2 regions of the Pseudomonas sp. Y3 TE3536 genome follow, and region 2 is predicted to be linked to the other one. Evidence: predicted binding sites of a transcription regulator. Region 2 holds the regulator's gene; the other holds the start of a gene.
What was found. The regulator FliA, encoded in region 2, starts transcription of late flagellar genes. The targets are predictions, from matches to a motif close to CTAAAGTTTNNNNNNNNNNNGCCGNTAA.
Positions count from the first base shown of each region.

Region 1: AB7M33_RS07295 (methyl-accepting chemotaxis protein) is a predicted target of FliA. The motif match lies at 1,521-1,548, and genes of this name have one in related genera.

Region 1 covers NZ_JBRJHU010000001.1:1,595,849-1,599,054, reverse strand. The annotation lists gene AB7M33_RS07295 (methyl-accepting chemotaxis protein) at 1-1,455, opposite strand, end outside; gene AB7M33_RS07290 (hypothetical protein) at 1,734-1,964, shown strand; gene AB7M33_RS07285 (cell division protein ZapA) at 1,961-2,263, shown strand; partial or broken gene AB7M33_RS07280 (cache domain-containing protein) at 2,455-3,206, shown strand, end outside.
Region 2 covers NZ_JBRJHU010000001.1:3,674,592-3,677,797, forward strand. The annotation lists gene flhF (flagellar biosynthesis protein FlhF) at 1-548, shown strand, start outside; gene fleN (flagellar synthesis regulator FleN) at 642-1,475, shown strand; gene fliA (RNA polymerase sigma factor FliA) at 1,472-2,212, shown strand; gene AB7M33_RS16615 (chemotaxis response regulator CheY) at 2,330-2,704, shown strand; gene AB7M33_RS16620 (protein phosphatase CheZ) at 2,725-3,206, shown strand, end outside.

The DNA.
Region 1 (3,206 bases), 2.1 Mb from region 2:
GCTGGCAATCACCAGGTTACGCTCGTTGATCTGCGCCACCGCACCCGCAATGGTATCCAGCGCCATGCCCGCACCCCGGGCGATATTCAAGGTCGACGCGGCACGTTCGGTGCTGGTGCGCATCGACTCCACCGCCTCTTCGGTCCCGCCCTGGATGCTGCCGATCATCCGCTCGATTTCGCTGGTCGACTGCTGGGTACGATGGGCCAATGCCCGCACTTCATCCGCCACCACGGCAAAGCCGCGGCCTGCCTCACCGGCACGGGCCGCTTCGATCGCGGCATTGAGCGCTAGCAGGTTGGTCTGGTCGGCCAGGCCGCGAATCACATCCAGCACTTTGCCGATGTCACGCGACTGCTCGGCCAGGTGAGTGATCAGCGTGGCAGTGGCCTGCACATCACCGCTCATGCGCTCGATGGCGCCGACGGTCTCCAGTACCAGGTCGCGCCCGTCGCCGGCCGAACGGCTGGCTTCACCGGAGGCCTCCGAGGTGCTGACTGCATTGCGCGCCACTTCTTCCACGGCGCTGGTCATCTCGGTGACCGCAGTGGCGGCCTGCTCGATTTCGTTGTTCTGCTGCTGCAAGCCACGGGCGCTTTCGTCGGTGACGCTGTTGAGCTCTTCCGCCGCCGAGGCCAGTTGGGTTGCCGAACCGGCAATCAATTGCAGGGTGTCGCGCAGTTTCTCCTGCATGCGGGCCATGGCGCGTAGCAGGCGCGCGGCTTCGTCGGTGCCTTCGGCACGGATGACGTGGGTGAGGTCGCCGTCGGCCACCTGCTCGGCGCATTTGAGCGCCTCTTCAATCGGTTTGACGATACTGCGGGTCAGCAGGAAGGCGCACAGCAGGGTCAGCACCGTGGCTGCGATCAACAGGCCAATCACCAGGGCGAAGGCAGAGGCGTACTGGCTGGCAGCGGTTTCATTGGTGGCGCGGGTCTGGTCGGTGTTGATGCGCACCAAGGTGTCCATGACCTTGTTGATCTGCTCGGAGTTGGCCAGCAGGTCGCGGTTGAGCAGGTCGCGCAATTCGTCGGTGCGGCCTGCCTGGCTCAGGCTGCGCATGCGCGCCTCCAGCTGGCGGTACTGATTGAGCAGTTGGCTGTATTGATCGTAAGCCGCTTGCTCGTCGCGTGCGCCGATCATGGGCTCGTAGGTACGGCGCGCCTGGTCGATCTGGGTGTTGCGTTGGTCCAGCAGGTTGAGGGTGTCGCGCTGCGTCTCTGGGTCGCGGTTGAGCAGCAGGCGATAGGAAAGGGTGCGCATGCGCAGGTTCAGCGCAGTAAGTTCGTCCAGCGTCTTGATGCTGGGCACGCTGATGCTTTCGATGGCAACGCCGGCCTGGCGGATGTTGCCCATCTGCATCAGCGAGAAGATGCCGAGGCCGAGCATCAACAGGCCGATCAGCGCGAAGCCGAGCAGCGCGCGCGGGGCGATATTCATGTTGCGTAGGGACATGAGGGGCGTAATCCAGGCAAGGGGAAGAGGTCGCAGGGGATGGCGACGAAATATGACTTGCCTGGCTATCGGTCGTGACTGGTCAGTCTTGAGCGAGACCGGTGAAAATTGTGAGCGCGCTAACCTTTTCCTGACCGGCGGTTGATCCAGGTCGGAACAAGCGGGCGCTTACCCTGTCAATCTGCGGGTTAGAAACCTTAAGAATCCGATATTTAATGGCGAGGACTCACGCTTTTCTTTATCGTGTGCGGCCTTTGCAACAACCTGAGATAGACCCCATGCTGGAAGCCTCCCTGAATCAAATCGAGCAACTGGTCAGCGACCTGATGCAGAAAAACGCTCAACTCACCGAGCAGAACACTACCCTGGGTCAGCAATTGGCACAGGCCAAGGAAGAAAACGAGACCCTGCAGCTGTCGCTGATGGAGCAGGAAGAGAAGAACGGCGCCACCGCCGCGCGCATCCAGGCGCTGGTTGACCGCGCCAATGCGGGTGTCGTCAACGCATGAGTCTGCAAGCGCAGCCGGTCAATGTCGTGTCGATCCTCGGCAGCGACTATTCGATCAAGGCGCCCGAAGGCCAGGAAGAAACCCTGGCCCAGGCGGTGCGGATGCTGAACACCGCCCTGGCCGAGACCAAGCGTTCGTACCCGACCCTGATCGGTGACAAGCTGCTGGTGCTGGCGGCCCTGAACCTGTGTTCCAAGCAGGTTGAGCTGCAAAAAGAGCATCAGCAGACGCTGGCGCGTACCCAGGCGCAGATCGACGCCACGGTGGACGCGATCGTTCGGACTATCGCCGAACAATAAAGCACTCCGCGATCCCTTGTAGGAGCAGCCTTGTGCTGCGAAGAGGCCGGTGAAAACGCAGTGATTTCCGCTGCTGTCACCGGCCTCTTCGCAGCACAAGGCTGCTCCTACAATGTCCCAGATCACTGGAATAACTGGATACGTAAGTGTATACACTTCCCCCAAAACAATAATTGGCGGGGAGCACGGGCATGCGTATCTGGCGGCAAAGTATCCAGTGGCAATTGATCGCAAGCATGGGCGCAGCCCTGCTGGCGAGCATCCTGGTGGTGGTGATCATTTTCACGGTGGCGCTCAACCGCCTGACCGAACGCTACCTGGTCGACACAGCGCTGCCAGCCAGTGTCGAAGCAATCCGCAACGATATCGAGCGCATGCTCGGCCAGCCGCTGGTGGCGGCCGCCGACATAGCCGGCAATACCCTGCTGCGCGATTGGCTTGCCGAGGGCGAAGACCCCGCTCAAACCTCACGCTTTATCGAATACCTCGAGGCTGCCAAGCAGCGCAACAACGCCTTTACCACGCTGTTCGCCTCGACCGAAACCGGCCACTACTACAACGAGAAGGGGCTGGACCGCACACTGAGCCGGGCCAACCCGAAGGACACGTGGTTCTACGGCTACATCGACAGCGGCGCCGAGCGCCTGATCAACATCGACATCGACGGTGCCACGGGCGAGTTGGCGCTGTTCATCGACTATCGCGTGGAAAAAGACGGCAAGCTGGTTGGCGTGGCGGGTATGGGCCTGCTCATGACCGAGTTGTCGAAGCTGATCCACGATTTCAGCTTTGGCGAGCACGGCAAGGTATTTTTGGTACGCAACGATGGGCTGATCCAAGTGCACCCGGACAGCGCCTTCAGCGGCAAGCGCCAGCTTGTCGACCAGCTTGACGCACAGGCCGCGAAAGCGGTGATGAGTGGCGACCAGGGCCTGCGTACCAG
Region 2 (3,206 bases):
TGGACAGCTTCCGCATCGGTGCCCAGGAGCAGCTCAAGACCCTGGGGCGCATCCTCAATGTGCCGGTGACCTACGTCGACCCGGGCCAGTCCCTGGCCCAGGCGCTGGAACCGCTGCTGCGTAAACGCGTGGTGCTGATCGATACCGCTGGCCTGCAGGCCAGCGACCCGGCCCTGCGCATGCAGCTGGAAACCCTGGCCAGCCGTGGCATCGCCGCGAAGAATTACCTGGTGCTGGCAACCACCAGCCAGAAGCAGGTGCTGACCGCCGCCTACCACAGCTACAAGCGCTGTGGCCTGGCCGGCTGTATCCTGACCAAACTCGACGAAACGGCAAGCCTCGGCGACGTGCTGAGCCTTGCCATCAGTCATGAATTGCCGGTGGCCTACCTGACCGATGGGCCGCGCATTCCCGATGATTTGCACTTGCCCCGGGCGCACCAGCTGGTCACCCGTGCGGTCAATGTGCAGCAGCAGGACGAGCCCAGCGAAGAGGCCATGGCCGATATGTTCGCTGATCTCTATCACAACCCACGGCGAGCGGGTTGATGATGAAGTGTGTGCAACGTAGCTATGCCAAGGGGCACGCAGAATTGCCTCACGTGTGGCCTGAGTCCCAGCGAGACAAGGTAAAGAACAGACATGGGTAGCATGCATCCCGTACAGGTGATCGCCGTGACCGGTGGCAAAGGTGGCGTCGGCAAGACTAACGTTTCAGTGAACCTGTCTCTGGCGCTGGCCGAGCTTGGCCGCAGGGTCATGTTGCTGGACGCCGACCTGGGCCTGGCCAATGTCGACGTATTGCTAGGCCTGACCCCCAAACGCACCCTGGCCGACGTTATTGAAGGGCGCTGTGAGCTGCGCGATGTGATGCTGCAAGGCCCCGGCGGTGTGCGCATCGTACCGGCGGCCTCCGGCACCCAGAGCATGGTGCACCTGGCGCCGGCCCAGCACGCTGGCCTGATCCAGGCGTTCAGCGACGTCGGCGACAACCTCGACGTGCTGGTGATCGACACCGCTGCGGGTATCGGTGACTCGGTGGTCAGCTTCGTTCGCGCGGCCCAGGAAGTGCTGCTGGTGGTGTGCGACGAACCCACCTCGATCACCGACGCCTACGCACTGATCAAACTGCTCAACCGTGACTACGGCATGAACCGCTTCCGGGTGCTGGCCAACATGGCGCAGAGCCCGCAAGAAGGGCGCAACCTGTTCGCCAAGTTGACCAAGGTCACCGATCGCTTCCTAGACGTTGCCCTGCAGTATGTGGGCGCGGTGCCGTACGACGAGTGCGTGCGCAAGGCGGTGCAGAAGCAGCGCGCCGTGTACGAAGCGTTCCCGCGTTCCAAGTGTGCGTTGGCCTTCAAGGCCATTGCGCAGAAGGTCGACAGCTGGCCGTTGCCGGCCAACCCGCGCGGGCATCTGGAATTCTTCGTCGAGCGTCTGGTGCAGCCCACCAGCGCAGGACCGGTACTATGAATGCGAGCGGCTTCAAGATGTACAGCAGGGCGTCGAAAGACGCCCAGTACGAGCTGATCGAACGCTACGCCCCGCTGGTCAAGCGCATCGCCTATCACCTGTTGGCGCGGCTGCCGGCCAACGTCCAGGTCGAAGACCTGATCCAGGCCGGCATGATCGGCCTGCTGGAAGTGGCCAACAAGTATGACGCCAGCAAGGGCGCCAGCTTCGAGACCTACGCTGGCATCCGCATCCGCGGCGCCATGCTCGACGAGGTGCGCAAGGGCGATTGGGCACCGCGTTCGGTGCACCGCAATACCCGCATGGTCAGTGATGCAATGCGCGCCGTTGAAGCAAGAACCGGTCGCGACGCTAAAGATCACGAGGTTGCTGCCGAACTCCAATTGAGTCTCGATGATTACTACGGGATTTTGAACGATACCCTGGGCAGCCGGCTGTTCAGCTTCGACGACCTGTTGCAGGACGGCGAGCATGAAGGCCTGCACGAAGACGGCGCCAGTGGCCAGGTCGAACCGGCGCGGGGCCTTGAAGACGAGCGCTTCCAGGCTGCCCTGACCGATGCGATCGCCAACCTGCCAGAGCGCGAGCGGCTGGTGCTGGCGCTGTACTACGACGAAGAGCTGAACCTCAAGGAAATCGGTGAGGTGCTGGGCGTCAGCGAGTCGCGGGTAAGCCAGTTGCACAGCCAGTGCGCCGCACGTTTGCGCAGCCGTCTGGGTGAGTGGCGGGCGCGCTGAGCGCCAGCCGTTGCACTGAAGACGCTGCAGCCGTTTCACGTTGTGCCGAATTGAATGAATGCGTGCTCGGGGGCCGAGCGCGTTTGAGACTGCTTGGAGGTCTAATTGGACAAGAACATGAAAATCCTCATCGTTGACGACTTTTCGACGATGCGGCGGATCATCAAGAACCTGCTGCGTGATCTGGGCTTCACCAACACCGACGAAGCTGACGACGGCACCACTGCGTTGCCGATGCTGGAAAACGGCCACTACGACTTCCTGGTGACCGACTGGAACATGCCGGGCATGTCCGGTATCGACCTGCTGCGCAAAGTCCGCGCCAGCGAAAAGCTTAAAACCATGCCGGTACTGATGGTGACGGCCGAAGCCAAGCGCGACCAGATCATCGAAGCGGCCCAGGCCGGCGTCAATGGTTACGTGGTCAAGCCGTTCACCGCTCAGGTGCTCAAAGAAAAGATCGAGAAGATCTTCGAACGCGTCAACGGCTGAGTCACGTCAGGGGGCGCGCCATGGATTCATCACAAACGTCTTTGGGGGAGTTCGAATCGACCCTGAAGAAGCATGCCCAGGAGCTGGTCGAGAGCCTGGAGCGCGGGCGCTTCGGCGAGGCGGTGCAGCTGATTCATCAGCTGAACCAGACCCGCGACCGCGGCCTGTATCAGGAAGTCGGCAAGCTGACCCGTGAGCTGCACAGTGCGATCGTCAGTTTCCAGATCGACCCGCACATGCCGCAGGCCGAGGAGGTCTCGCAGATCACCGACGCCACCGAGCGCCTGTCCTATGTGGTCAAGCTGACCGAGGGTGCCGCTAACCGCACCATGGACCTGGTCGAGGAAAGCACGCCGGTGCTCAACGACCTGGCGGGTGAGGCCAAGGCCCTGAGCGTGGACTGGCAGCGCTTCATGCGCCGCGAAGTGGCCGCGCCGGAATTCCGTGACCTGGTCAAACGCGTCGACAGTTTCCTGACGCACAGCGCTGAAGGTAACCGCAA